DNA from 4 places in the Paenibacillus sp. OSY-SE genome. Region 2 is predicted to be linked to each of the others. Evidence: predicted binding sites of a transcription regulator. Region 2 holds the regulator's gene; each other region holds the start of a gene.
What was found. Region 2 encodes Rex, which represses fermentation and respiration genes when NADH is low (regulators of the CRP and FNR family bind a similar motif). Its sites were predicted from a motif close to TTGTGAAATATTTCACAA; they were not measured.
Positions count from the first base shown of each region.

Region 1: A372_RS0106295 (flavocytochrome c) is a predicted target of Rex. The motif match lies at 3,621-3,638, and genes of this name have one in related genera.
Region 3: A372_RS0124700 (YwiC-like family protein) is a predicted target of Rex. The motif match lies at 2,556-2,573, and genes of this name have one in related genera.
Region 4: A372_RS0123405 (cytochrome ubiquinol oxidase subunit I) is a predicted target of Rex. The motif match lies at 4,614-4,631, and genes of this name have one in related genera.

Region 1 covers NZ_ALKF01000156.1:18,699-26,134, forward strand. The annotation lists gene A372_RS0106285 (nucleoside hydrolase) at 1-355, shown strand, start outside; gene A372_RS0106290 (NupC/NupG family nucleoside CNT transporter) at 441-1,655, shown strand; gene A372_RS0106295 (flavocytochrome c) at 1,884-3,413, opposite strand; gene A372_RS0106305 (DUF4241 domain-containing protein) at 4,076-4,600, shown strand; gene ahlS (AhlS family quorum-quenching N-acyl homoserine lactonase) at 4,850-5,698, shown strand; gene A372_RS0106315 (copper amine oxidase N-terminal domain-containing protein) at 5,948-7,174, shown strand; partial or broken gene A372_RS36195 (hypothetical protein) at 7,374-7,436, opposite strand, start outside.
Region 2 covers NZ_ALKF01000184.1:58,661-66,096, reverse strand. The annotation lists gene A372_RS0116050 (cell wall elongation regulator TseB-like domain-containing protein) at 1-337, opposite strand, end outside; gene A372_RS0116045 (amidohydrolase) at 354-1,664, opposite strand; gene A372_RS0116040 (redox-sensing transcriptional repressor Rex) at 1,661-2,308, opposite strand; gene dinG (ATP-dependent DNA helicase DinG) at 2,317-5,202, opposite strand; gene A372_RS0116030 (tetratricopeptide repeat protein) at 5,321-5,965, opposite strand; gene panD (aspartate 1-decarboxylase) at 6,116-6,502, opposite strand; gene panC (pantoate--beta-alanine ligase) at 6,515-7,402, opposite strand; gene panB (3-methyl-2-oxobutanoate hydroxymethyltransferase) at 7,399-7,436, opposite strand, start outside.
Region 3 covers NZ_ALKF01000198.1:75,765-83,200, forward strand. The annotation lists gene A372_RS0124690 (bifunctional 2-keto-4-hydroxyglutarate aldolase/2-keto-3-deoxy-6-phosphogluconate aldolase) at 1-441, opposite strand, end outside; gene A372_RS0124695 (sugar kinase) at 567-1,535, opposite strand; gene A372_RS0124700 (YwiC-like family protein) at 1,675-2,433, opposite strand; gene A372_RS0124705 (acyltransferase family protein) at 2,678-3,790, shown strand; gene A372_RS0124710 (D-arabinono-1,4-lactone oxidase) at 4,002-5,309, opposite strand; gene A372_RS0124715 (amino acid deaminase/aldolase) at 5,306-6,514, opposite strand; gene ilvD (dihydroxy-acid dehydratase) at 6,765-7,436, shown strand, end outside.
Region 4 covers NZ_ALKF01000196.1:120,891-128,326, forward strand. The annotation lists gene cydC (thiol reductant ABC exporter subunit CydC) at 1-426, opposite strand, end outside; gene cydD (thiol reductant ABC exporter subunit CydD) at 423-2,150, opposite strand; gene cydB (cytochrome d ubiquinol oxidase subunit II) at 2,150-3,166, opposite strand; gene A372_RS0123405 (cytochrome ubiquinol oxidase subunit I) at 3,150-4,553, opposite strand; gene pdxR (MocR-like pyridoxine biosynthesis transcription factor PdxR) at 4,971-6,407, shown strand; partial or broken gene A372_RS36625 (PEP-utilizing enzyme) at 6,933-7,043, shown strand; gene A372_RS0123415 (oxalate decarboxylase family bicupin) at 7,053-7,436, opposite strand, start outside.

The DNA of each region.
Region 1 (7,436 bases), on a different contig from region 2:
TTCCATCATGGACGATAGCGACCATGAAGAGATCGAAGCGCTGGGAACGAAGGGCGCGAAATTCTTCAAAGATGTCAACAAGGTCGTCATGAGATTCAATAAAACGGTTCATCGACTGAACGGCACGACGCATCCGGATACGCTGCTCGCAGCCGTAGCGGCGGACGAGAAGATCATGACGAAGTCCAATCTCTATCACGTTGATGTCGAAACCGTCGGTGAGCTGACAAGAGGCTACAGCCTTGTGGATATTAACAATCGTTTGGAACGCACTCGCAATGTTCGCGTCTGTGAAGCGATTGATCGAGATGCTTTTAAAGAAATGCTGTTGGACGTATTGAAGTCCATTAACTAATGACTGCGAATAGCCGCTTTAGCGGCCGTTTGCCCCTTTCGCTTTACATTCTTGGTCATTGACACGATGAAGAAAGGATAGGTATATGCAATACATTTGGGGACTTCTAGGAATCTTAGGGATTTTTATGATCGCAGTTGCGTTTTCGAAAAATCGCAAAGCGATTAATCCGAGAACGGTGATTGGCGCGTTTGCGATTCAATTTATTTTTGCATTGATCGTGTTGAAGTGGGAGTTCGGCAAAAAGATGCTGAACTACTTGGCTACGGCCGTTCAGAGCATCATCGATTCCACGAATGCGGGCATTCAGTTCTTGTTCGGCGGGATACTGGGTGCGGAAAAGGCAGGCTTTACGTTCGCGCTGCAGGTATTGCCTATTATCATCTTTTTCTGTTCCTTGATAGCGGTTCTGTACTATCTCGGCATTATGCAGTGGGCTACGAAAATCATTGGCGGATTTCTGGCGAAGATGCTCAAAACGAGCGAAACGGAATCGATGTCAGCAGCTGCGAATATTTTTCTAGGTCCGACAGAAGCGCCACTTGTTGTTAAGCCTTATATTGAGAAAATGACCAAGTCGGAGCTGTTCGCGATTATGGTCGGCGGACTGGCGTGCGTCTCTGGTTCCGTTCTGGGCGGATACGCGATGCTTGGCGTTCCGATTGAATATTTACTTGCAGCAGCATTCATGGGAGCTCCCGGCGGCTTGTTGCTAGCTAAAATTATCATGCCTGAAACCGATCATCATCTTCGAGTGGAACGGGTTAGCATGGTAAAAGATACGGAGTCCCGAAATGTCATCGATGCCGCTGCTCGCGGAGCTTCGGACGGGCTCAAGATCGCTGCCGGCGTAGGTGCCATGCTGCTGGCATTTATATCACTCATTTTCTTAGTGAACATGATCATTGGCTGGGTTGGCGGCGTGTTCGGAATTGAGGCGCTGACGCTGGAGCAAATTCTCGGCTACCTGTTCGCGCCGATTGCCTTCCTGATCGGTGTTCCATGGAGTGAAGCGCTGCAGGCGGGTTCCTTCATCGGTCAAAAGTTCGTCTTGAACGAATTTGTAGCGTACACTTCGTTTGCGCCTGAGATTGTAAATCTGTCTCCAAAAAGTGTTGTCATCATCAGCTTCGCGCTCTGCGGCTTTGCCAATCTGGCGGCCATTGCACTCCTCATTGGAGGCTTGGGCGGGATTGCTCCTTCAAGAAGACAAGATCTTGCCGAGATGGGCTTCCGTGCGGTCATTGCCGCAACATTGGCTAACCTATTGAGCGCGGCTATTGCCGGGATGCTCGTGTAGATCAAATGATCGACTGAGATGTCATACCCCCGTCATGTAGACAGCTAAAAAGCAGTAAATCAAGCGGCGATCGCTTCCCTCCATTCAACCGGGGAATGGTCGCCTTTTTTTCTGGAACCGCCAGCACCGACATCATAAAAAGCAACAGCTGGGCAAATAAAACAAACGCTTGGACTATGATGAGCCCAAGCGTTTGTTGTTGGCTAATGAAAAGAGGAAGCTGATATCTTATTGTGCTTTTACGAATTCAGCCGATTGTATGCCGGCTTGGCGGCCGAAGATGATGATCTCTGCAACGGAGTTGCCGCCGATACGGTTTTGACCGTGCAAGCCGCCTGTAAGCTCGCCTGCTGCATACAAGCCAGGAATAGGTTGACCGTCTTTATTCAATACTTCTGTGTTCGTATTGATTTTCACGCCACCCATGGTGTAGTGAATCCCAGGGGAGATTTTGATTGCATAGTATGGCGCACCGGACAAGTCGTTGTCCATCGCAGTTGTTCTGCCGAACTCGGCATCCTTTTTATTCTTCACTGCGCTGTTCCATGTATCCAGCGTCGCTGTTAGCTGATCTGCCGGAACACCCATTTCTTTGGCTAAAGCCTCGATCGAATCGCCCTGAATGACAAAGCCCATTTCTTCATACTGCTGAATCGCTTTAGCGCGGGATTTTACGCCGGAATCAAATACAAGATAAGCTGATTTTTCAGGCAGCTTATTGATTGCAGCAGTGACATTGTCACGAGTGTCCAGCTCGTTGGTGAAACGTTTGCCCTCACTAGAAACAAGGATCGCTCCTTCACCGCGAACCGCTTCCCCGATGAGATAGGATTTGTCCTGCTGCACCGTAGGGTGAACCTGGATTTGATCCATATCTACTGTTACACCGCCGAGCTTTTCAATCATCTTAATGCCGTCACCGGTGCTGCCTACTTGGTTTGTTGTCACAAGACCTTTCAGATCGGAGCGAACCTCGCCAATCATATCCATGTTAGCGCCATAACCGCCGGTTGTCACAACGACAGCATCCGCTGCAATAGTTTTCTCATCTTTATTGTCGAAGAGGACCTTAACGCCGTTTACTTTGCCATCCTTCTCCGTAATTTCCGTCACATTAGCATTTACGAAAAGAGGAATTTCTTTCTCTTGAACATTTTTCACCAAGCCGTTGACAAGATATTGCCCTACCGCTGAGCCGTCTTCAGGACGGTGTGTGCGCTTTTCGTTCATACCACCCGTAATCGTGATATTGTTCAAACGAATTCCGATCGAATCAAGCCATTCGATTGCACTTGCGGAATTGTCAACGAAGAAACGAAGCATCTCTTTGTCATTAGTATCATGACCGCCTTTTAAAGTCTCTTCGTAAAATAGATCATTGCTGTCCTCAATGCCTTGCTCTTTTTGGAACTTGGTCTGGGAAGCATTCATACCGGAGGATGATTTCATCGTATTGCCGCCGGCAATCGGCATTTTTTCGAAAATAACCGGGTTCATGCCTTTTTCTTTTGCTTCAAGTGCAGCAGACATTCCGGCACCGCCTGCACCGACAATGATGATATCATAGTTATCTTTTAATTGATCGATGGGTGTATAGTTGGTTTTAGAAGCTCCCGAAACGGCTTCCGTTTCTGTGGACTCCGCCGGTTTTTCATTGCCCTGGCTCTGGTTTTGATTCTGGTTCCCGCTACCGCATCCCGCGATCACGAGCATGAAAGAGAGAACGAGAATAAACGTTGCTGCTACTTTCTTTTTCATGTTAACCACCCCGTTTTTCTATGATGTTATTTAGATGAACATAAAGAGCCCAACGAAAAAGGAGAGAGTAACGGAGAAAATGAGATGCGGTGATCGTATCGTCGCCTTTATTCTCCGAACTTAAAATCGTTCACGGTTACCTCCTCTGGTCTGCTTCGGAAGCTTTTTTAGGTTCACTTTATTTTAATATACTATCGCCCCCATTTATAGTGATTTATTTCACAATATTTTAATTTTGTCTTTGATCATGCATCGGGTTTCTAAAATACATCAAATCAGTTACGATTACCGAGTTAGGAGGCTGCTGTTATAAAGGCGCTACCATTATAAGCGGGGTACTCTTGTCAGAGCTGCTGTAATCGCTCTGCAGATAGTGTGGAGGAGGAGGAGTTCCCTTTATATATGAAGATTGATAAAGTAAGCATAAGGAGTATACTCCCCATAACGACAAGGATTTTAGATTTACTTGTTGAAATCATCATTTTTTAGCCTCCTATCTTAAGTACTCTCTGAAGGGCGTGGAATTCCTCTTTCGTGTTTTTTGACTCGCTACGATCATTACTTCATTTCTTGGATTATGCGCGCAAGCGATGATGCAGCAGTAGCCTCCAGTGACGGAGGTTTTTTCAGATGGTCGTTTGTTAAGAAGAAGGGAGATAGCTATGATTATTCCATTGGGCCAATTTGAAATTACATCCGGTAAAGTGGTTGTATCCGATCCTTGTTACGAACGGAATGAAAATACGATTATTATGGGTGTGCTGGACAATGTAAGCAACGGAACGTGGGCCGCTCAGGTACATAAAACCGAGGTTCGGGATTGGGGCGAAGCTTGCGCCAAGCTAATTGCTTATCACATATCGGTTGCCGACAAGCCAGATGAACTCGAATGGGTGAAGTGTCATTTTATTGTCGGGGTGGACAGCGGGCAAGCGGGGATCTTTGACGTCAGCGAGTATCGAATTCCGGATTCCGAACCTCAAGGGACAGAGTCCGATACGGACAGCGACTGGTATTTATCCTGCTGCGACATTACGGAAAGCGATGAGGAAGCCGGTGTCATGGATGGTGGCGCAGTCTCGCATTCCGGCTTCGGGGATGGAGGCTATGCGGCGTATTATGCCGCCAATGAACAGAATCGAATTATTGGAGTCAAGATTATTTTCATTAAAGATGCAGATCTATAAGAGAAGAAATGGTGACCAAAGTCTTAAACGGGAGTACCGTCCAATGCTTGCTGTGGATGTTTAAGTTAAACGGTCAAAGCCCAAGCATAATGATGTCCTGAAGGTGATGGAACGTTATTATGCTTTTTTGTCATGTCTCAGTAAACTAAATAACTCCTGCTTATGAAAGTTTAGTTTATAAGTCTCCATTTTTGATCATAGAATCAAAGTGTATCCTGAGTCGTACATTATACATGGGAGGAAATGAACATGACGAATGTGCTTAAAGCCCGTCCTAAGCTGTATGTCATGGATAACGGCCACATGAGCATGGACAAAAACTGGTTGATCGGCATGCATAATCCGGCTACGATCCTGAATCCGAATGCGGCGACGGAGTTCGTGGAATTTCCGGTCTATACCGTATTGATCGATCATCCGGAAGGAAAGATTTTGTTCGATACGGCCTGTAATCCGAACGGGATGGGCAAGGAAGGGCGATGGCCCGAAATGATGCAGCTCGCGTTCCCTTGGGCAGCGAGTGAGGAATGTTATCTGCATAACCGGCTGGAGCAGCTGAATGTCTCGCCACGTGACATCAAGTATGTCGTGGCCTCCCATTTGCATCTGGATCATGCCGGATGCTTGGAACTGTTCACGAACGCGACGATTATCGTTCACGAGGATGAGCTGAACGGCGCGCTGCAATCTTATGCACGCAACGAAAAACAAGGATCCTACATATGGGCGGACATCGATGCCTGGATCAAAAATCATTTGCAGTGGAAAACGATTAAGCGCACAGCGGATCAGTTGGAGCTGGTCGAAGGCATTACCCTTCTGAACTTCGGAAGCGGCCATGCTTGGGGCATGCTGGGCCTGCATATCGAAATGCCGGAAACGGGCGGGATCATCCTCGCTTCCGATACCATCTATACGGCGGAGAGCTACGGCCCACCGGTCAGGCCGCCGGGCATTATGTATGATTCGATTGGGTACCGGAATACGGTCGAAAGGATCCGCACTCTTGCCGCCCGAACGAAATCCCAAGTGTGGTTCGGACACGATGTGAATCAATTCAAGGAGCTCCGCAAATCAACCGAAGGATACTATGAATAAGAAGGCAAAGGAAGGCTTTATCATACTGTGAGCAGGTGGGTATGACCAGCTCTGCTAGGTTCTATTAAAAGAAATCATTGCACTGTGCTAGTCAAACACAGAATACGGCGCCATTGACAACTTGGTTCATAGGTCGGATTTCCTTGCAAATGTTGCATATTATATAATCCTTTTGTGCGACATTCGTTCAACATTACAGAGAAAAATCCGAACCCATCGGAGAAGCTGAGGTAGTATCATATGAGCTGTATGAGAAAATTGCTTTTTTGCATGTTAGCTATAACTTTAAGTTTAGGAATCTATCTCCCCAATGTGAGTGCTTCCCCAATCCAAGTAACAGTGGATGGGCATGACGTTGCTTTCCCGGATGAACCCCCGTATGTCGATAAGACATCCAACCGGACGATGGTTCCTGCCAAATTCGTATCCGAAAAGCTTGGCGCAAAAGTAAAGTGGAACGGGGCATTAAACCAAATCGCTTTTACGTATAAAAATGACACCGTCACTTTGGGGATTGGCGACAATTATGCGCAGGTGAACGGAAAGACGGTAACCTTCGGTGGAGGAGCGACGGTCAAAAACGGCCGTACGCTGATTCCGCTTCGCTTCATCAGCGAAATCTTTCATGCTGATGTAGATTGGCAGCCAGAGCGTAATCAAGTCAATATAACAACTTCTGTAAAAAACGTTCAAAAAGGAACGTGGATGTGGGATAGCAAACTCATCGAAAGGGATCAAGAAAAAATAGTAAACTTTGCAAGCGATAACGGTGTGGCGTCCATTTATCTTCAGATTGATAGAGATATTGCTCCAGAGATTTATGCAAGCTTTATTCGAAGCGCAACAGAAAAACAAATTATAGTAGAGGCGCTTGCGGGGCGTCCCGAATGGGCCTATAAAACGAAGCAGGATGAAATTAAAAAATTTATGGCATGGGTTAAAAGCTACAATGCGTCCGTTGGAGCGGAAGAGAGCTTTGCGGGTCTGCACTTTGATATCGAACCTTATCTTTTAGCCGAATGGAAGACAGACAATAAGGCGATTCTTGAAAGCTGGATGGACAATTTAAGGTTGATCGAGAAGGAAACCAAAGGGAGCGGCCTGAAAATTACGTTAGATGTTCCTTATTGGCTGAATACCGTAAAGGTTCCGGGCACTGAATACAGCTTCAGCGCATGGTTATTGGAGAAGTTCGATTGTCTTGTGATTATGGATTATCGCAATTTTGCATTAGGCAAGAATGGGATTGTGGAAAATGCGAATGCGATGATGAGAGAAGCATCGACTCTTAACAAAGAAGTGATCGTTGCCGTGGAGACCGCTAAAAGTTTGGAGAGTGATCGGGCATCGTTTTATTCCAAGAGTATAGAAGCCATGGAAAAAGAGCTACAAGCAGCTCATAAAAAACTGTCTCGATATTCAAGTTATGCCGGCTTTGCGATTCATGACTACATAAGCTGGGCCGCAATGAAATAAGCAAATTCTGAATCAGATCGCGAGTAAAGGGACAAATATCTCCGTAAGTCTTAAATTTCCCACCCTGATTAGCCGTCATTTTCGCATGAGCTGCTACAATAAAAAAGTCCCGATGAACGCTTACTTCACCGGGACTGACTTTGCGGTTCACGACTAACCTTACTGCCACTTCATTCAGAATAAGCATTATTCCATAGATTTATTCATTATTCAAATTGATTTTAAAGACATCCTCCTCATTACCACCAAAAACGATCATCCC
Region 2 (7,436 bases):
TTTTTGCTTTCATCGCATCTTTTTTTATTCCTTCAAAGGCGTACATAGATACGACTTTCTTCGGAAACACCCACACCAGTCGTTCTTGGTCTTGTTCATCTTTACCTTCAACAACATAGACAATGTCGTCCCATACGCTCTTCTCGACACCGGATATTTCTGCGAGCTTTACACTATCATTCGCTTGGCGAATGATATCAGCTTCTTTCACTCGCTCATCAGCATTTATATATTGCACATACATATATACGGCAGCAATGAGAAGAATCAGAATAAGAACCGCCAGCGGGATATACCATTTCCATTTGGAACGCCGACGTGTGCGGCTTCTTACCATGAATAAATCCCCCCGCTTATCGCTGCAGCAGCTGCTCGAAGCATTGCTGCGTCTCATGACGGATACGTTCTTCATCTAACGTCAGGCATTCGCCATTCTTCACGACCTGTTCTCCATCAATCCACACATGCTTCACATCTTTAGCCGAAGCGGAGTAAATCATGTGAGATACGAGATCCGTATGTGGAATGAAGTGAGCTTGATCGATATCTACCGCAACCATATCTGCCTTCATACCGACCTCAAGCAATCCTACATCAGGAAGCGAAATCGTCTTCGCCCCGTATACGGTACCCATGCGCAGCGCTTCTGCAGCCGGAATCGCGGTTGGATCTCCCGATACTCCTTTGTGTATAAGCGCAGCAAGCCGCATTTCTTCGAACATGTCTAAGTTATTGTTGCTGGCCGGACCATCCGTTCCGAGAGAGACGACAACTCCTGCGCGCAACAATTCAGGAACCCGAGCTACACCGCTCGCCAACTTGAGGTTGCTGCCTGGATTATGAGACACAGCTACATGGTAGTGAGCCAGAGTCGCAATTTCTTCATCTGTCAAATGTACCCCGTGTGCAATGAACGACGGCCGGGAGAAGAAGCCTAATTTCTCTAAATGAGCAACCGGACGGAGCCCATAATCCTTCACGTTCTGTTCCACTTCCGCCTTCGTCTCCGACATATGTGTATGAAGAGGTAAATCCATATCATGTGCCGCTTGCACGAACTTCTCAATGAATGCCGGCGGACACGTATATGGCGCATGTGGCGCCAGCACGGTTGTAATCCGTCCATTCGCCTTGCCGTTCCAGTCTTTTGCGAATTGAACCGCTTCTTTAAGCTTCGCATCCTGGACGTCTTCAGGACACAGCCCGATTGCGCCGCGCATTAGACAGCCCCGAATGCCAGACTGTTCGCAGACTTTAGCGACTTCATCCATATGATCATACATGTCGACGAACGTTGTGGTTCCGCCCTTAAGCATCTCAACGACGGATAATGCGGTTCCCCAATACACATCCTGTGACGTAAATTTCGCTTCCATTGGCCACATTTTCTCCTGCAGCCACGATTGCAGCACCATGTCGTCACCATACCCGCGCAGGAGCGACATCGCAGCATGACCATGCGTATTGATTAAACCAGGCAGGAAGAACAGACCTTTGCCGTTTATTCTCTCTGCATCACTCGTATCGAACTGCGCGGGAAGTGAATCTCCCAAGTGGACAATTCGATCATTTTCAATAACCATCGTTCCCTTGGTTGAGGTTTGCCCGGATTGAGCATTAAGTACCGCAAAGGCGCCATTTTCAATAATGATTCGCTTTGTCATTGGACTGGAACTTCCTTTCCCTGATCCGTTAAATAATAAGCCAGGCTAAACAAATCCGTTGTGAAATCGGCAGTATGCACGCGCACATGAGACGGAACCTTCAAAATAACAGGCGCAAAGTTCAAAATGGCTTCTACACCGGCTTCGACGAATTGCTCCGCTACATATTGCGCTTCCGCGGCCGGAACCGTAATAATTCCGATACGGATGTGCTGATTTCGAACCGTTGTGATCATTTCGCTCATAGGTTGAACTTTCAGATTATTAATATCCGTGCCAATCTTGGACTCCATGGCGTCGAACACAGCTACGATTTTCATGTTGTCTTTCAAATAGACCGTGTAATTGCACAACGCATGCCCCAGTTTACCGGCACCGACCAGGCCAACGTTAATAATTTGGTCCAGCTTCAATATATGACGGATTTGCTGTATTAAATAAGATACGTCATAACCAATGCCTTTGCGTCCAAAATCTCCAAAATAAGCCAAGTCCTTGCGGATTTGCGCTGGATTTAAATCCAGCTTCTGGCCCAAATCCTGAGAAGAAACTGTCAATACTTCACGCTGCTTCAGTTCTATCAAATGACGCAAATAGACCGGCAGACGTCGAACAACAGCTTCAGATATTTTTAATGTTTTCATATCTTAAATCAAGTCCCCTCATCGCTCTTCAACGTCTTTTGATTATCGTCCAACCACGTTTCAATGCGCGGAACCAACTGCTCTGCAGCCATGTGCTCCATCTTTGGTCCCGGCAAGGAATATAAAAAGTGCTTGCCATAGCTTGTTTCGATCACGCGCGTATCATAGATGATGACAATTCCCTTATCCTGCGAGGTCCGCACCAATCGGCCGAATCCCTGCTTAAAGCGGATAACGGCTTGCGGCACGGAATACTTCCGGAATGGATTCTGATTTTGCCGTTTCAGCCGCTCTGATTTTGCCTCGACCAACGGGTGGTTCGGCGGCTGGAACGGAAGTCGAACAATCGCCAAGCACGTGAGTGCATCTCCAGGAATGTCCACCCCTTCCCAGAAGCTGCTCGTCCCCAGCAAGACGGAAGCGGATTGCTCCCTGAACCTGCGGGTCAGCTTGCTGCGGTTACCGCTGTCAATGCCTTGTCCAAGCACGTGAATCCCGTGAACGCTCAGCGCTTCCTTCAAAGGCGCATATACATCCCGCAGCATGCGATACGAGGTGAAGAGCACAAGCATTCGTCCTCTCGTTACTTGCGCGACATCCGCTATCGATTGCGTCAACATCTGGTTGAACTTTGCATCTGATGCGCCCTTTACGCTCGGGAAATCACGTGGGATAACGACTAATGCCTGTTCCCGGTAATTAAACGGTGACGGTAATATGACCGTGTGCAGCCGTCCATCCCGCTCCGCATCCTTCAGCCCGATTTGTTCTGCCACGAACTGGAATGATTTATCGACCGACAGCGTAGCCGATGTCAGAATTACACTTTTCTTCGGTTCAAAAAAATACCGTTTCAGTGCATCACTCACATCGACCGGGACTGCGTACATATGCATCGATTTATGCTTGAACTGGGAATTCCCTTCCATCCAGTAGACCGTTTCCGGGTCTTTCCCCTGCATAAAGTTGCGGAATTCATCCCGAACTAGGCCCAATTCTTTGAACAATCCCGTCACGTCCACGACAACGCCCTGAATTTCATCGTCATCGTAATCCTTCCATTCGTTGGCCAGCTTCTCTCCTGACCGAACAATATCGCTAAGCCGGACATGGATGTCGCTTTCCAGCTCGGTGATGCCGGCCCAAGCTTCTGGACGTTCGCCCGACGGCAACCGGAATACCGTCTGCCCGGCGGCTTCGGCTTGTCCGTTCTCAGTCGGAGGAAGCAATTGGAACAAGACTTCATTCAAACGGTCCCATTGTTCCTTCACGTCGACGATTTGCGTGAGCAGCTTGTCGATTCCTTCTGCCCAGATAAGCGCTTTCTCGTGACCGGATAGGCGGAGCCGCATCTGAAGCAAGATCAATGCTCCATTCTTGCTGTCTTTGAATAGCCGCGTTAACGGATGAATGAGTGAAAAATATTGCAAATGGATGCCTAGATGTTTGCCTGCCGTCTCTTCAAAATGATGAGCCTCATCTATGACCAAGTGTTCATAGGTAGGCAACAGACGATGTTCGGCAATGACATCGGTGAACAGCAGAGAATGGTTCGTTATAATAATGTCCGACAAATTCGCTTCATTCTTCGCCCGATGATAGAAGCAGCGCCGGAACCACGGGCAAGCCCGGTTCAGACAAGAGTCGCTATCACTGGACACCGTATCCCAGAAATCTGGACCTTTGTGGACCAAATGCAGCTCCTCATCATCGCCATGCTCCGTCTGGCTTAGCCAGACGAGAAACTGAGCAGCGGTTATGCTGTCGTCACGCGCATGAACGAACTCTCTATGATTTATTTTATGTTCAAATTTTCTCAAACACAAATAGTGACTGCGTCCTTTTAACACCGAAGCTTTGAAAGGAAACGGAACAATCTTCTCCAGAAGCGGTAAATCACGCTGTCTCAACTGTTCTTGCAAATTGATAGTGTGCGTGCTAACAATCACTTTCTTCTCTTGAGATACGCTGTAATATAAGGAAGGGAGCAAGTATCCAAGTGATTTCCCAGTGCCTGTTCCAGCTTCAATCAAGAGATGAAGGTCCTGCTCCTGGCATTCCATCACTTCGTTAAACATTTGTTCCTGAGCTTCACGCGGCTCGTAATTCGGCAACAGACTCGCCAAATTGTTCCTCACTTCATCCATAAAGCCACGGAACGTCACATTGTTGAGCGGACTGCTCTCTGAACCTTCACGCGGAGGAAGGGTATCCGTCCAATCCCCTTGCTTCAACGTTAGCTGACGGAATGGAAAGTTACCTTCCTTCTCGTCCCAATCGGACACGTCCCGCTCACGTTCATTTAGCTTCTCCACCAGCATCCACTTTAAATCGCGCTCTTCTTGATCGCCAAATACATCCACAATACGTTGCAGAGTCAGAAGCGGCAAGTCATCGATCGCTTGCAGGCAGCGGATAAATACATCGGCTGTCGCTCTCGCGTCGCTGTCGGCTTGATGCGGTCGGTCATGGATGATTCCGAATTCATGCGCAACCGATCCCAACTGATAAGACGGCAGTGAAGGGAACAGTATCCGCAGCAGCTCAATGGTGTCCAGAATACGTCCGGTAAACGGTAAATAACCGGTCTGCTCTAGAGCTTGGCGCAGAAATTGATAATCGAACGCAACATTATGTCCGACGAGCACGACGTCACTTAACAATGGAACAAGCCCTGTCATCGCTTCATCCAAGTCTGGCGCATCCTGCACATCCTCATTGCCAATTCCGGTTAATTGCGTAATGAATTCAGGAATTGTGATGGTCGGCCGAACGAGCGTATGATACTCGCGTTCCATCTGTAAATCGTGACCGAGAATGACGAGTCCGATTTGTATAATTTCATCGTTAGGCTGATTGCCTGTCGTTTCAAAGTCCAATACAGCAAATCTCATCTTAATATAATTCCTCTCGCAATTACTGTTATTAGCATAACAGATGTTCGGTCATTTGGAAATGACTAGAGGGAAACATCTGTGCGTACTTCGCACAAATGTTCCCCTCTAAATAATCTTATTGCATGTGGTTCATATTTCCGGCACCGTACTGCAGATGACCGCAATTCGACAGACACACCTTCAAATTAAAGACCGGTTCTGGCAATGAAGGATCCATCTGGTGGGCTTTCGCAAAATACTCTTGCGCCAGAGACAAGTTGCGCTGCTCCGCTTGAATACAACCGAGCGCATTATACGCGATGGCCTTCAAGCACTTGCTTTCCGTTAAAGGAATGATGAATTCGAAATGATGTCCGGCTTCCTGGCTTCGCCCCATGTTCAAATACGCCATGGCCAGATAAGCCCGCACTTCAATATTGTCCGGCTGATGAAGCGCCGCTTGCTCCAAATGCTTGACTGCTTCCTTATACATCATCAACAAATAATATCCTTGGCCCCGTTGAAAAGGATCGCCGTAATCGGGTGCCGAGATCTCTTGTTCCTTCTTCATCTTACCGCCAGCAGCATCCTTGCCGCGAGGACGCAGCTGCGCAAGCTTTTCTTCAAACTGCAGCCATTCCTCCACAATGAGATCGCTCATGGAGCGAAGCAATGACATTTGGTGATCCAATTCCTTTTTTTCTTTGCCTTGTGCATGAGGATACTGCCGAATAATATCATCCAACAATTCGTTCATCGTTGCGAATACATGTTGCAGCACGATTCATCCCACCTTTACAAGTGATGCGTATCGTCATCTTGCGGCTCACGTTCATTTTGTGTTAAGGGGATGCATTTCATTCGATGCTCCAACGTTTCCCGAGCAGTGCCTTCGCTTGTCAATTCCGATTCCTGATGATGCCGTTAACGATTAACGAACAGTCGCATACGTTTCGGTCTGCGTCGCGAGCTCGACCGGTTTATTGTCCGCGTCCACGAAGACGATTTTTGGATCATATTGCTTCGCTTCTTCATTCGTCATGGAAGCATAAGAAATGATGATGACATTATCTCCAGGCTGTACAAGGCGCGCAGCCGCTCCATTCAGACAGATTACGCCCGAATGTTTTGGCCCTGGAATGACGTAAGTCTCCAAACGGGCACCATTATAATTGTTTACTATTTGCACTTTTTCATTCGGCCAAATATCGGCACATTCCATAAGATGCTCGTCAATCGTAATGCTGCCAACGTAGTTCAAATTGGCTTCGGTAACGGTTGCCCGGTGAATTTTTGACTTCATCATTTCACGTAACATGGCACATTCCCCCTATTTGTTCTCCAGTAAACGGTTATCAATCAATCGAGTTCGACCGAACCGTACGGCCAGTGCAATCAATACGCGATGATCCGTATTCGCCAGCGTTTGTTCTGGCGATAGCGCTTCAAGCGACGGAAATCGCAATATTTCCACATAATCGATATCAGACAGCGGAGCTTCCTGAATCGACTTGATGATGTTGTCCCTCAGTTGAGGCGCCGTCATGTCTGGACGCTGTTCCAGCCAAGCTTCGACTTGACGCAACGTACGGGACAGCACCAATGCCTGCTCACGCTCTTCTGCAGACAAATAGATGTTGCGGGAGCTGAGCGCAAGACCGTCCCCTTCACGCACAATCGGGCACGGCACAATCTCGACGTCAAAGTTCAAATCCTTTACCATTTGCTGTATGACAGCCACTTGCTGGGCATCCTTCATCCCGAAGAACGCTTTATCCGGCTTCACCAGATTGAACAGCTTCGCGACAACCGTCGTGACACCGTCGAAATGTCCTGGACGGGAGGCTCCACAGAGCGGAGCCGTTACTCCCTGGACTTGAACCATCGTCTTCGTCGGTTCCGGGTACATCAATTCGGCGGTAGGAAGAAATACGATATCCACTCCGTTCTGTTCCGCCATTGCTAAATCATGTGCCTCATCTCTTGGGTATTGCTCTAAATCCTCATTCGGACCAAATTGAATCGGATTGACAAATATGCTTAATACGACGATGCCGCATTGTTTTTTTGCTTCCTTCATCAGACTGGCATGACCTTCGTGCAAAAACCCCATTGTCGGCACGAAGCCTATGGAAGGGCATTCGGCTCGATGTATCTTCTGTTGTGTGCACTGACGAACCGCATCGCGCAGTTCTGCCATCGTTCTTGCTGCAATCATGGAGCTTCCACCTTTCCATTCCCGTACAGCTCTC
Region 3 (7,436 bases), on a different contig from region 2:
CTCGTACAAATTGCCTGGGAACAGCTTGATGATATCCGCCCCCAGCTCAAGCGCTTCCTGCACTTCGCCAATTGTCATGACGCCAGGCATGACCGGAATACGGTACAGATTACACATCTTGATTGTATCCGCATTCAACGACGGACCGACGATGAACTCGGATCCGGCCAAAATGCAGGCTCGCGCGGTGGTAGGCTCAAGCACGGTGCCAGCACCAATAATCGCAAAGCGGTCCACATTGGAAGATTTCGAAGAGTACATCCGTCTTAATTGTTCAATTGCTTGCAGCGCATTTGGGACCGTCATCGTCACTTCAATGACGCGAATGCCTCCGGCAATGGCCTGTGCCGCCATTTCAACGACCTCTTCAGGCGAATTCCCACGCAGTACGGCAACAACACCTTGCTCGTGTATTTGTTGGATAACGCGAATTTTTTCCATGTTGACTCTCCTCCCCATACTTACACCTTTACTTTTACCTTGTGTTCGACAACCATGTGCATGACAACCACAACTAGACGAAATTCGAGCAGTCTGATATGCAGATCAAGCTCAAGCTTGCGGAATTAGCGCTCGATATGAACCGCATTCGTAAGCGATGCTTGCACCTGCTCCCATGTCGGCATGGCTTCCCAATCGCCGAAAGCTTGCACGACCATTGCTCCCATCACATTGCCGAACGAGACGGCTTCGACCGGTGTGCTGCCGCGCAATATTCCAGATAGAAATCCGGCGCAGAATGCATCTCCCGCACCTACCGTATCCACGACATGCTCGACCAGTTCATAAGAGACTTTCTCGATATGTGAACCTTGAACGACGTAATTTTCGCCTTGCCCGCCTTTGACGATGCTGATGCCCGGCAGAGCAGAGAGCCGCTTGAAGATCGCTGCTTCATCCTCTGTATCGTATAGCAGCTTCAGTTCGTCGAGTCCTGGCATAAAATAATCCGCTTCGAGAGACAGCGGAAGCAGACGTGCTCGCGCTTCTTCAATTGACCACAGCTTAAGCCGCAGATTCGGATCGAAGCATACCTTCACACCCGCTGCCTTCGCCGACCGAACCGCAGCCGCCACCGTATCCGCACTATTATCGCTCAAGGCGCATGTAATGCCGGTAACGTGCAGCATACGTGCGGAACTTATATATTCCATATCCAAATGCTCCGGCGCCATACGGCTTGCAGCGGAACCTCTGCGATAGTAGTATACGGACGATTTGCCTGCCACAAGCTCTCTCATCATCAGGCCGGTCGGCGCATCGCCGACAAGTGCGGCCCGGGAGACATCAACGCCTTCCCCGCGAATCGCCTTCCAAATGTGAAGGCCAAGCGGGTCTTTCCCCAACCGGCCGCACCAACCGGCACGGTGACCTAAGCGTGCCAAGCCGATAGCCACATTGCTCTCGGCGCCACCGAATGATTTTCCTACCGTCTGCGCATACTCCAGCCCCCGTGTGTCGGCAGAACTAAAGAGCGCCATCGACTCGCCAAAAGTTACTACTTCTGGTTCGCTCCCCCTTGATAACGCTTGCATGTTGCCGCAACCTCCTTCGCCCCACAACCCATTGGTTCACTATCGTTCATGTCCTTAATCATAATCCTATATTTGCCACAGCGTCAATTGATAAAAAGACAAGGCCCTTCCCCCAATTCAGGTAGAACAGCCTTGCCAATCAGAGCAATGCAATGAGTGAACAAGCGGTGACGGCACTGAATCCAATCTCCGAAATACCGACCTGCTTCACCGTTACGGCTTGCTTCGGCATCCAGACCGCGCGGATGAACAGCAGCGCAAACGGCACTGCAATCCACGCTGGAAACAATAGTCCAACAATGGATGCCGCAATCAGGTGCACGATGATCGATAATGCATAATATACGGGATTTCCTTTTTCGCGAATCATCGTCTTGACATAAAAAACAGTACCGACAAAGTACAGCACACAAGCGGCAAACAAGCGCCAAGCCAAGCTCCAGTCCGTGCCGCCGCCAATCTCGAACGAAATGATAAGCATCCAGCAAAATTGCAAAACGGCAACGAAATCATTTACTAGATGCCGCTCGTTCTTCTGCTTAGCGAACATCAAGTTAACAACGAACAACGGCAGCATCACCGCGCCCATCCACCAAATATCGGGGCGAAGCGCGACCACGACAACGGCCGATACCACAAAAGTAACTCCGTATACCAGCATAGGACCTAGATAAACCGTTATCCGCCTCGTTTTTATCCACTGCATGCACGCAAAGGAACCGCAGTACACAGCCAGCCAGGCCACAAACAGCCATACATGTGTCATGTTAGGCCGGCTCGCAAACATACCGACTACAAAAGGCACGATCAGCATGGCCCATGCTCCGTGCTGATTCGGTATGTATGAACGCACACGCTTGAGCCGACGGCTGCGACTATCGGCAGACACGGTAGACATGTTCTGCATCCCCTTTCATTTCCCCTATGTTGATATGTTACTTCAAGGATGAGCTCCTGTCTAAGGCGACGGGGCAACGTTCGCAATTCTGTCAAAAGTGCGCAGCGCTTTCGCCTCAGTCTTTGTGACCTTAATCACAATATATGCCGATAAGCTATGATAACTTTAAATTGTAAATAACAAGAAATTTCGGCTAATATACAAAGAGGCCGATTGGTTGATGTTGTAGGGAGGGACATACACCATGTGGGAGCGTTGGTTGACACGAACCGCCCCCGAAAATGCATCGGTAACGTCACATGGGAGTGGAGAGACGTTTGCATTAAACTTGCGTTTTTTGTTAATCGTATGCGTATTTGTCGGCAATGCTATCGAGCCTCTTATTGGCGGCATGCCGGAAATCAAAGCTTTGTTTCTATGGATTTATGCGTTTCATATGCCTCTGTTCGTCTTTGTGACCGGTTATTTCGCGCGTCATAACTTGAACGGTATGGCTGGTATTCGCGTTCTGAAGCAGATCGCCCTGCAGTATGTCATTTTCCAATCGATATATTCGCTGCTCGATGTGTTCTTGTTCCGGGTTCCGGGCATTACGCATTCCTTCTTCATGCCCTATCTATTGCTGTGGTTCCTTGTCGGGCATATATTCTGGCGGCTTATGATGATGCTCTTCACACGCTATCAGGTCCGCCATCCGATCATCTTGTCACTCATGCTCGGCGTGCTCGTCGGATTTCTTCCGGTAGAAGGCGCATGGCTTGGCATCTCGCGGTCTGTCGTATACTTGCCGTTTTTCGTCATTGGCTACACTTTCAATTTCGATGCATTCCGCGCACGATTTACGCCGGCGCTCCGCCTGCTGGCGGCAGCCTTATCCGCTGGAATTCTCGTTACGTTGTACTTGATGGCGAATCGGATCAACCCAGTCTGGCTGATGAACAACATGACATTCCACGAGCTGGGATGGACGGGCAACATCTGGGCGGCATCTGTTCTGCGGCTTAGCATTTATGCACTGGAAATCATCGCTTCCATCGCTTTCCTCGCATGGGTGCCCAAACGCAACAACGGCATCACCGCTCTCGGTCAACGCACACTTTACGTCTTTTTGATTCATGGAATCGTCATTCGCTTTGTCGTGTATTCCGGCATCTACAATCACATTTCTGCCGGGATTGAAACGGCTCTGTTAATTGCCGCTTCCGTTGCGGGCGCAATTATGCTGGCGCAGCCTCAAGTTCGGGAATGCTGCCATCCGATCATTGAACCGAAATGGGACAAAATTGCCGCATGGACACGCCGATCCGTGTTTTACCGCGGAATGACAAGAATGAGCCGGCAAGCGCAAAGAAAATAAAATCCATGTCGGTATAAAGACATGCTCGATAATATATATGAGCCGCCCTGTCAATGTTAGGGCGGCTCAGCTTGTTGTGAAGCCCAAAATGAAGTAAAAAGGAAGCAAGCATGGTGGGGATATCCGCTTCCGTCACTGTTGAATCCAAGTCATTAGGACGAGACTATGCGGGGATGACTCGGATTCAAAGGAGATCGAAGGAGATCGCCAGTCACTCCCCCAACACCCGCCTGACGTAGCGGTTCATCAGGATGCCGTCCGGATCGCATTGCCCGCGAATCGTCATCGCCTGATCCCACTTCGGATAAAGAGGGCGCAACTGCTCCGCCGTAAGCGAATGCCACTTGCCCCAATGCGGCCTGCCTCCGTAATGAAGCAATATACGCTCCATTTCCTGAAAATACGCTTGAAACGGCATCCCCTTATACATATGTACCGCAATATAGGCTGAATCGCGGCCATAGGCCGGAGACAACCATATATCGTCTCCCCGCACATAACGGCACTCCACCGGAAAGTGAACGGCGAAACGGTGCTTCTGCACCGCGCGCTGAATATCGAGGAGCGCCCCGCGCATCGCTTCCGCCGGGACACTGTACTCCATCTCATTGAACTTCACGAGCCTTGGAGTGACGAAGAGCCGATGCCCGTAACCGACCTCATCGAACACGGGCACGAAGCGCGCGGATACGCTGCTGACACGCTTGCTTAATGAAGGCACGAGACGGCATGCTTCCGACATGCCCCAGAACAGCCCGTTCTCCACAACGTATTTGCTCCACTCGTTCCAACGCCGGTTCGGCGTTACCTCCTCTTCCGTCGAATTCATCGTCTTCACCTGTGACCCTGACGTATGGGGAAACCAGAAAAATTCAAAGTGCTCGTGTTGATCCCGCCACTCGTCAAGCTGGGCCAGCGTCTCCTCGAGCGTCGTGCGGAAGCTGGTCAGGCGCTTGCGCTTGGCCGGCACGACGCGCAACGTCACTTCTGTAATGATGCCGAAGGCGCCGAGCGATACTTGCATCGCTTTGAACCAATCGGGATGGCTGGCATCCACGTTCACGATGCTTCCATCCCCGAGCACGGCTTTGAACCGTACGGCCTGCGTCGCCAAGCTGCCGTATCTGGCTCCGGTCCCATGCGTGCCCGTGCCGATAGCGCCGCCAATGGTTTGACGGTTAATGTCGCCCAGATTCTCCTGCGCCCATCCGTTCGCAAAGAGCAGCTCACCCAAATCCTTCAGCCTCGTGCCCGCATAGACGGTCGCGGTGCCTTCCGCTTCGTTCAGCTCGCGGATGCCCTGCATCCGGTCTAATTGAACCATCCATTCCGAGGTCTCGCCGAGCGGAGTGAACGAATGGCCCGATCCGATAATGCGCACTGTTTTTCCTTGGCGAGCAGCTGCTTGAACGAGTTCGGATACCTCCTCTTCTGTGTCCGGGCGCAACATTTGCTCTGGATCGCACTGCACGGTTCCCGACCAATTGCTCCAATGCAGCGGTTGTGAAGCTGATTTCATCCGAAGCACCACCCTTCTCCCCGATAAGTTGACCACGTTCCGATCCTGACGCCGCCTTTCACCACATGAAGCTCCCGAAATCGTTCGCATAGTTCGCCGGCCTTCGCATGCCTGAACCATATCCAATCCCCGGTCTGAAGCGATACGCCGCTGCCCGCCTCCGGATACTGCACAGGCGTCTGCACCTCGCCTGCTCCTTCGTTCGGCAGCAATATTCCGCATTCCGGCCATATTGGCCGGGGATATTTATCCTTGCCCGCCTTCCCTGATGCTACATAACCGCCGCCGAAGCATGTATAGATGCCTTGCTTCGGAATACGCACGACAGGCAGCGCGAACGAAGCGGCAGGGTACAGCCTCAAGCCTGCATAATGGTCGAACAAAGCCGGATTAAAAAAGGCAGAGCCTGCCGTTACTTCCGTAACGCTGGCATCCGCAGCGGTAAAGCCCAGACTCCCCGTGCCGCCGCCATTCACAAAGGCAAGCTCGTGCCCTTCGGCGGAGAGCGCCTGCACGATGCGGGAGCGGCGCGCCTGAATGTCCTTGCCCGAGCGCCGCTTCAGATGGCGAACGATGGTGTTCATCATGGTGGCACCCGGCACGCGATCCGCCACACCCGCCATCTGCGCTTCATAACCCATCACGCCTGTGAGCCTCAGCGACGAGGAGCGGCGGATGTACTCCGCAAGCCGCAGCGTCTCCTCAACGGTGCGGAGCGGCGAACGGCGGACACCGAAATGGATGCCGTATAAGGAGGACGACATATCGACGTCGAGACATATCGCGAAGCAGGCGCCCTCCTGCCGCCCGATCGTCTCAGCCAGCTGCAACTGCTCTAGACCGTCCGCCATCAGTGTGACGTGATGCGCTCTCACTGAGTATTTGGCCAATTCTGATAATGCAGCGGCATCCATTGTAGGATATCCCAGAAGCACATCGGCAAAGCCGGCCTGCGCCAGAGCGGCTGCCTCCCATGGTGAATAGCACATGAGGCCTTGAAACCGCGGACTCAGTCTCGATACGTAGCGCAGCACCTCAAGCGAGCGAATCGATTTCGTGGCGATGCGTACCGGCTTGCCTCCTGCGCGTCTTAGCACTTCTTGCGCGTTCTGCTCCAACAAGTCCAGGTTGAGACAAGCGAGCGGCGCTTGCAGTCCGGCGCACTGTTCTGCGTATTGCCCATACGGATGGGGGGATTTTATCATCGCCATGCCTCCATGACAGAAATGAGGATAATGTCGTAGTATGTATACGTTTTCAGCTCTGAAATGATGCTGTCTTTTCCGGTTTTTCCCTGTCAGAATGCGGTGCAAAGCTTGTTTAAAGTTGGTAGAAAAAGCAGAGCAGTTATGATAGACTCTAAGAAATACCCATTGGCGTACTTTTGAAGAAAGCAAGCTTACATTCCATTCATCCCTCATAAAGGGGAGCAAGAGAGACGGAGGTTCACCATTTATGACAGCCAAAAAGATGCGCTCAGACATGATTAAAAAGGGCTTTGATCGTGCGCCTCACCGCAGCTTGCTGCGTGCTGCAGGCGTTAAAGAAGAAGATTTTGATAAACCGTTTATTGCGGTGTGCAACTCTTATATCGATATCATTCCGGGCCATGTTCATTTGCAAGAGTTCGGTAAACTCGTCAAGGAAGCGATTCGCGAAGCGGGCGGCGTGCCGTTCGAGTTCAATACGATCGGTGTCGATGACGGCATCGCAATGGGACACATCGGTATGCGCTACTCCTTGCCAAGCCGCGAGCTTATTGCGGATTCGCTGGAAACGGTCGTATCTGCGCACTGGTTCGACGGCATGGTCTGCATCCCGAACTGCGACAAGATTACGCCCGGCATGATTATGGGCGCGCTTCGGGTCAACATACCGACCGTATTTGTAAGCGGCGGACCGATGAAGGCAGGCAAAGACTCGTCCGGACGCTCCATCTCCTTGTCAAGCGTATTCGAAGGCGTCGGTGCCTATCAAGCTGGCAAGCTCGATGATGAAGGCTTGCAGGAGCTGGAGCAATTCGGTTGTCCGACTTGCGGTTCCTGTTCAGGCATGTTCACAGCGAACTCGATGAACTGCTTGGCGGAAGCGCTCGGAATCGCCCTGCCGGGCAACGGGACCATACTC
Region 4 (7,436 bases), on a different contig from region 2:
CATAGAGACGATGCTTGGAAATATCGTGCGCAAGTATACGTCCTGCAGATGTTCGATATCGTCTGACAGCACGCCGAGAATGTCGCCTGTCCGGTAGCGCGAACGAATGAACAGCGCTTGCGGCTCCAATATGTGATATAGGCGCACTCGCATGGCCGAGAGAATCCGCAGCACGGTATCATGTCCGATAAGCCGCTCCAAGTAACGAAAGACCGCTTGACCGATGCTGATGGCACGTACGGCTACGATCGGAACAAAGAGCAGCAAAATATTTTCGGGGCGCAGGGCCGCTTTTGAAATTAAATAACCGGAGATGAACAAAAGCAGCGCAGCAGATAAGACGCCTAGGGTGCCTAACGCGGCGGCAAGCGTTAACCGCCAACGATGCTGCCGTAAATAAGGGCGAAGCCATCCCTCTTTTCTCATCGTATCCCTTCCTTCTGCGACCGAATCAGTTCATAATAGACGCCCTTCTGCCGGATAAGGGATTCATGGGTGCCAATCTCGGCTACCCGTCCTTGATCGAGAACGATAATTTGATCCATGTGCAGCATCCAATGCAGCCGATGCGTAGCCAGGAAGACCAGCTTGTCTTCAAATAACCGGAGCATCGTCTGCTTCAGCTCATATTCGGTTTCGATATCCAGATGGGCCGTAGGTTCATCTAATAAGACGACAGGACGGTCGCTCAAGAAAGCGCGGGCAAGGGCCACACGCTGTTCCTGCCCCCCGCTGAGGGTGCGGCCCCCGTTGCCTATTGTTTCTTCATACTGATGGGGCAGTGAGGCTGCCAACTCTGCAAGACCTGCCGCAGCTGCAGCTCGTGTGACCGCATCCATGCTGGCATCTGGCACGTAGAATCGGATGTTTTCCGCCAAGGTGTCGTTGAAAATATACGGATGTTGAGGAATGTAGGTCGTCTGCTTATGCCATTGCTCCATCACGAGTGATTGGAGTTCAGGCTCATTCCAATGAATTCGGCCATTGGATGGGTGCAGAAACCCTCCCAACACATCGATTAAGGTGGATTTTCCGGCGCCGCTTTCGCCTACGATTCCGACCTTCATTGTGCCTTTAATCTCAAAGGATACATTATGTAGCGAATAGGCAGCTTCCTGCTGGTGCCTAACATCAACACCGTGCAAAGACAGGCTGCTATCCGGTCCCCAGGACGATGAACGGTCCAGTTCAGCCGCTGCTTGTACCGTATCGTAATCCAGTATCGCTTGAATGTTGTCCGCAGCAGTCCTTCCGTTCAGCGTCGCATGGTAATCCGAGCCGACTTCACGTACGGGCAGAAAGTACTCCGGCGCCAAGATAAGCACAGTCAGGGCCGGAGCTAACGCCATGCTTCCTTCCACGAGCCGCAAGCCGAGTCCCACCGCCACACAGGCGACGGATAAGCTGGTGAAAAAGTCGAGCGCAAAGCTCGATAGAAAAGCTACGCGCAGGGTGCGGACCGTCGCAGATCGGTACTGGTCGCTGACGCGGGTGATCGAGGCTTGATGCCGTCGGCTGTGTCCCAGAAATTTCAGGGTCTCCAGCCCGCGCAGCGTGTCCACGAAATGATTCGATAATATACGGTACGAGTGCCACTGCTTATCCATCTGTTTCTGGGCGGCAAGGCCTAACAGAATCATGAATATAATAATAATCGGTACGGTCACAACCAGAATGACGCCCGAGATGGCATCTTGGAAAAAAACATACCCAGCGATAACGAGCGGCAACACAGCGGTGCTCACCATGCGTGGCGGATAAAGCTCCAAAAAGATGCGCAGCTGAGCGATCCCTTCAAGTGCCAAGGTGACCAGCTTGCCCGTTCCTTCGGATCTGGCAAATCTCGGACCCAGCTCGAACAGCTTATCCAGCAACCGCCTTCTCGTCTCGGCGCCAGTCTTCTCTGCAAAACGGTAAGACACCTTCTGCCGCACCCATGTGAGTACGCCTCGGCTGAGAAAGGCGAGCAAGAAGCAAGCAAGGTCCAGATAAAAATCCTCCACAGGCGTCCCGTGAAATAAATCAGAAATAATATGGGCCAACAAGGTTGCCTGGAACAGAATACATATACTTTGCAATAATGAAATGCAGCTTAGCGTCAGATAGAGCGCTTGTATCCCTTTGTATTGAGGCATTCTGCTTTTCTTCATCAATACTCCAGATGTTCTTTATCATCAATTCGTTTGCGGAACACATAATAGCTCCAAATTTGATAGCCCAATACGAACGGAAGAATCGTCAATGAAATATACGTCATCACTTTTAACGAATACGCTCCGGAAGCTGCATTGTAAATCGTCAAGTGAAAGTCGGGACTGATCGAGCTGACCATCACCCGCGGGAACAAGCCGATGAACATGCTGACAACGGACAGGATGATGACCGCGCCCGTCATGGCAAACGCCCAACCGTCGCGTTTTTTCTTGATAAATAGGCCTGCCAGGACAAGCGCTGCGCCTGCGAGAACCGGCAATGCGATCCATTGCGCCCCATGTACGGTGTAAATGTCGGTGCTGAAATAGGTCATTACCGCAAATATGAGCAGGACGGCCGCAACGGCAGGACCTATGTCACGGGCAGCCTTCCGTGCCCGATCCCGCAGCACGCCGTTGGTGCGCAGCGTGATAAACACGAGGCCGTGCAGGATGCATAGCAGAACGACGGCCACTCCCCCGGCGAGAGCGTAGCCGTTCAGCAGGTCGAATACGCTGCCGATCATCTCCTTATGGCTGTCAATCGGCACGCCGCGGATGAGATTCGCGAACACGACTCCGAACAAGAAAGGCGGAAGCAGGCTTCCAATGAAAATGGCGGCATCCCATGTCTTTTTCCAGATTCCGTGATCCATCTTCCCTCTGAATTCAAAGGCAACGCCGCGAGCGATAAGCGCTAGCAGCAGCACGACAAACGGAATGTAAAAGCCGCTGAATAAGGTGGCGTACCATTCCGGAAAAGCGGCGAACATAGCGCCGCCAGCCGTAATGAGCCATACTTCGTTCGCATCCCAATAAGGGCCGATTGTATTGATGAGGATACGGCGCTCTTGGTCGCTCTTGCCTAGAAACCGCGATACGATACCTACGCCGAAATCAAAGCCCTCAAGGAAGAAAAAACCGATAAATAGAACAGAAACGAGAATAAACCATAACTCATTTAGCGAGAGCATGTGCTTCCTCCTTATCAAACGGATCGTGCGAAATGGAATCTTCAACCTCTTCCTGCTCCGCGTCTTTGCGAATCACTTTCACGAACAGACATGCATCGATAATGGCCAGAATCGCATAAATGCTCGTAAAGGCAATAATCGAGAAGAGCAACTCACCTGCGGATACCGTAGGCGAAATGGCATCTTCGGTCCGCATCACTCCGAATACGACCCAAGGCTGGCGTCCCATCTCGGCCATCAGCCACCCCGCCGAATTGGCCAGAAACGGGAATGCAATCGCGCCTACCATCAGCTTCAAAAACCACGGCCGTTGTTCAAGCTTCCGTGTGCGGGCCAGCACGATGCCGTAGATGCCAAGCAAACACATGAGGCCGCCGGCTATAACCATGGTGCGGAAGCTCCAGAAGGTCATTTTTACCGAGGGAATGTAGTCACCCGGCCCGTATTTTTGTTCGTACTGCGCCTGAATCTGGTTCATGCCGTCTAGACTGCCGCTGAACTTGTTGAACGATAAAATGCTCAGCATATAGGGAATTTTGATTTCGGAAGAATTTTCTTTTTCCACCGTATCGATATTGGCATAGAGGGTGAACGGCGCAGGATCCTCGCTCGTGTTCCACAATGCTTCAGCCGCAGCCATCTTCATTGGCTGCGATGTAAGGAGGTGCTGACCTTGCTGATGTCCGATAATCGCAACGAGCAGAGCGGATATCATGGCGACCGTAATCGATACATGGAACGATTTTTTGAACATTTCGAGATTTTGCCGCTTCAGCAGCTTCCATGCGCTGACGCCAGCCATAAAGAACGCACCGGTAGCGAAGGCGGCAAATAAGGTGTGCGGAAATTGCAGCCACAGCTGCGGATTGGTGATAATCGCAAAGAAATCGCTCATTTCCGCCCTTCCGTTCTGGAATACATAGCCGACTGGCGCATGCATGAAGGAATTGGCCGTCAGTATCCAAAAGGCTGACAAGACGGTACCTATCGATACAAGCCAAATGCATGCGAGGTGAACGCGCTTCGATAAGCGGTCCCAGCCGAACACCCACAAGCCAATGAACGTGGACTCCATAAAAAAGGCAAGCAAGCCTTCAATCGCCAGCGAAGGTCCGAATACGTCCCCGACGAAGCGGGAATAGTTCGACCAGTTCATGCCGAACTGGAACTCCTGCAAGATGCCGGTTACGACACCGACTGCAAAATTGATCAGGAACAATTTACTCCAAAATTTAGCGGTTTGTTTATATATTTCTTTGCCTTTCACAACGTAGAGCGTCTCCAATATCGCGATTAAGAACGCTAGCCCAATCGTCATCGGAACGAAGATGTAATGGAATAGCGTAGTGGACGCAAATTGAATGCGCGCGAGAATAACCTGATCCATAATGGCCTCCTTTAGCTGAATGCTGTTCTGTGTGTTTTTAAGGCCCTTCGGCGCCTCATTATGTGAATGGGTTCACGTAATGGTGTGAATGACGATGCGCCGCTTGTACATGATGTGAACGTCACTATACGTAACCTTAACCGTCATTTTTCATTACATTGCCTAGGCGCAGCTCGGTTCGGCACTGCCGTTAAACCGAATTTTTACACAGCGAATCGCTTCAGCATTATCATAGAGCAGAGTGGATGCCATGTCGCCATCCATTTATGTAGAGGTCAATCATCCATGTTCAACACACTGACACATAGTTGACAAGGTTTCGATGAAATCGGCCTGCGCCGACTAATTTAGTGAGATGTTATACTTAAGTCGTGTGATAAAAATCACAGACTAAGTAAATATAAGAGGTGGATTTCTATGTGGCAACCGGATCGTTCTAGCAAACAAGCGCTATATCAGCAGATTGCCGCATATATGGAGCGCAGAATTTTTTATGGGGAGTTTCCGCCCGGCAGCATTCTCCCTTCGGAGCGTAAATTCGCCGAACAAATAAACGTAAATCGGAGTACCGTCGTTCAAGCCTATGAAGAATTGCGAGCATCGGGAATTATCGAAAGCATGGTAGGAAGCGGTACGCGGGTAAGCAAATATAAATGGGGGGCTCCCAAGCAAACACCGGATTGGCTTCAGTATTTAGAAGGCGGCACCGTCGTGCAGCCGAACCAATCCTTCTTGCGGACCATCCGGGAAGAACTCGATACGGGACGTCTGCTCATCGACTTCGCAAGCGGCGAGCTGTCTCCCGACTTATCTCCAAATGAAGCCATTCGGCTGCTCTTGAGCGAGCATTCATTACATGAGGATTTGGGCTATGACAATCCGCAAGGCTATGTTCCGCTGCGGCAAGCGCTGGTCTCTTATTTGCAGCAATATCGCGGCATCCGGGCAACGGAATCCTCGATCCTTATCACCTCGGGATCTCATCAGTCACTGTATTTGATTACCCAGCGGTTATTAAGCCCGGGCGATGCTGTGGCGATCGAAGATCCGTCCTATTACTATTCATTGCCTATGTTTCATTCGGCAGGCCTTCGCTTGTTCCGTCTGCCCGTTGACGAAAAGGGTGTCTGTCCCGAGGGAATTCTATCGTTGTACCGGGAACATAACATACGCATGATCTTTGTGAATCCGAATTACCATAATCCGACCGGCCGCGTGCTTGATCCGTCACGCCGGGAGAGGCTGCTCGATGTGTGCGGACATTTGGGAATTCCCGTAGTGGAGGATGATCCGTTCAGCTTGACTTCATTCGCGGGCAATCCGCCGCCATCGCTCAAGTCGATTGATGTCAACAGCACCGTGCTCTACATCGGTTCGCTCTCCAAAACAGTGGCGTCAGGCTTGCGCATCGGTTGGATGGTCGCCCCGCAATCGGTTGTGAACCGGCTTACGGACGAGAGACAGCAGATGGATTTCGGACTTAGCGTGCTGCCGCAGCGCATTGCTGCGCAATTACTGTCCTCGGACCATTTTGACCGGCATTTGCAACGGCTGCGGCAGGAGCTGTCGCATAAGCGGAATCTGCTCATTGATGCCTTGCAGCGCGAGCTGCCTGGTGAGGTATCCTATACGCTGCCGCAAGGCGGGCTGCATCTGTGGTGCAAAATAAAGCGGCCCGTCGACGATGGCAGACTGCTGGAGGAAGGTATGAAGCGGGGGGTCGTCTTTGTTCCGGGAAGCGTGTACGGTTCGGAATCGGGCTATGTTCGCTTTACATATGCGCGGCCGCAGCCTGATGAGATCGGCCCGGGCATATCCAAATTCGCGCAAGCGTTGCGCGCTGCAGTTAAATGAATCGCTTGGAAGCCTATGGGTTCATACGACTCCATAGGCTTTTTTTGTACGCTGCCTCATCAAGCATCCACAAGCACGCCGGGACGATGAATTCCGTTGCAGCGATCATTCTGGCATGGAATCGCTCCCTGTTGGCCCCTCACCTCATATTTAAAGAAAAAGCAGGGCGGAAGGCTGCTTCGTATCCTCCGCGTCTCATTTTTCATTGGATTTTATGCAGTAGAAATATCTTGCAAATCCCGTTGCGGCATGTTTCATTGGAATTCATCCAATGGTTTGGACTCGTTTCGCCGCAGTCGCTGAAAAACAGCCAAATCCACTGCACTAAATACAGCCAACATGCCACTTGGCCGCTCAATCTGTACATTCCACTGTACATTATCCAATGGGAACTCACACTGACCTACGGAAAACAATGAAGTTCAACTTATATGTGCTACGCCTCAAGGCGTCAGGTAATGGACACACAAAAGGCAATCTCGTTTGACCAGGTTGAATATGGGCATGTTTCACTAAAGCGGAAGTATGGGGATTCCGGCAGTCGTAGGCTGCGGCAACGCCACAACAAGGCTGAAAACGGGAGATAGGGTCATTGTAGATGGCGGACATGGGATCGTGCAGTTATTGGAGCAGTAATGCCCCCTGTCACAACGGCTTGGGCGGCTTGGGCGTCCCCTCGTATTTGACGACAGGCCATTTCTGTTTGCGCAGCGCCTGCATTAGTTCGGGGCTGGCATGGAGGTGATCACGCACGAGTTCGTGAGGGGTGAGCGCCATCCACTGATTCAGCGATACATCGGCGAAGCGGTCGCTCTGGAACATCTCCAGAAACCACAGGCTTTGATTGCCAGTGTTCTGGATGTAGTGACCGAAGGCGAACGGCACATATCCGACATCGCCAGCCCTGAAGTCAAATGTCCGGGCTTCACCCTCCGCTGCGAAAGCTGTCATGCGTGCAGTGCCGGTGAGGTAGTATTGCCACTCGTCGTTGTTCGGATGCCAGTGCATTTCCCGCATGCCCCCGGGCAG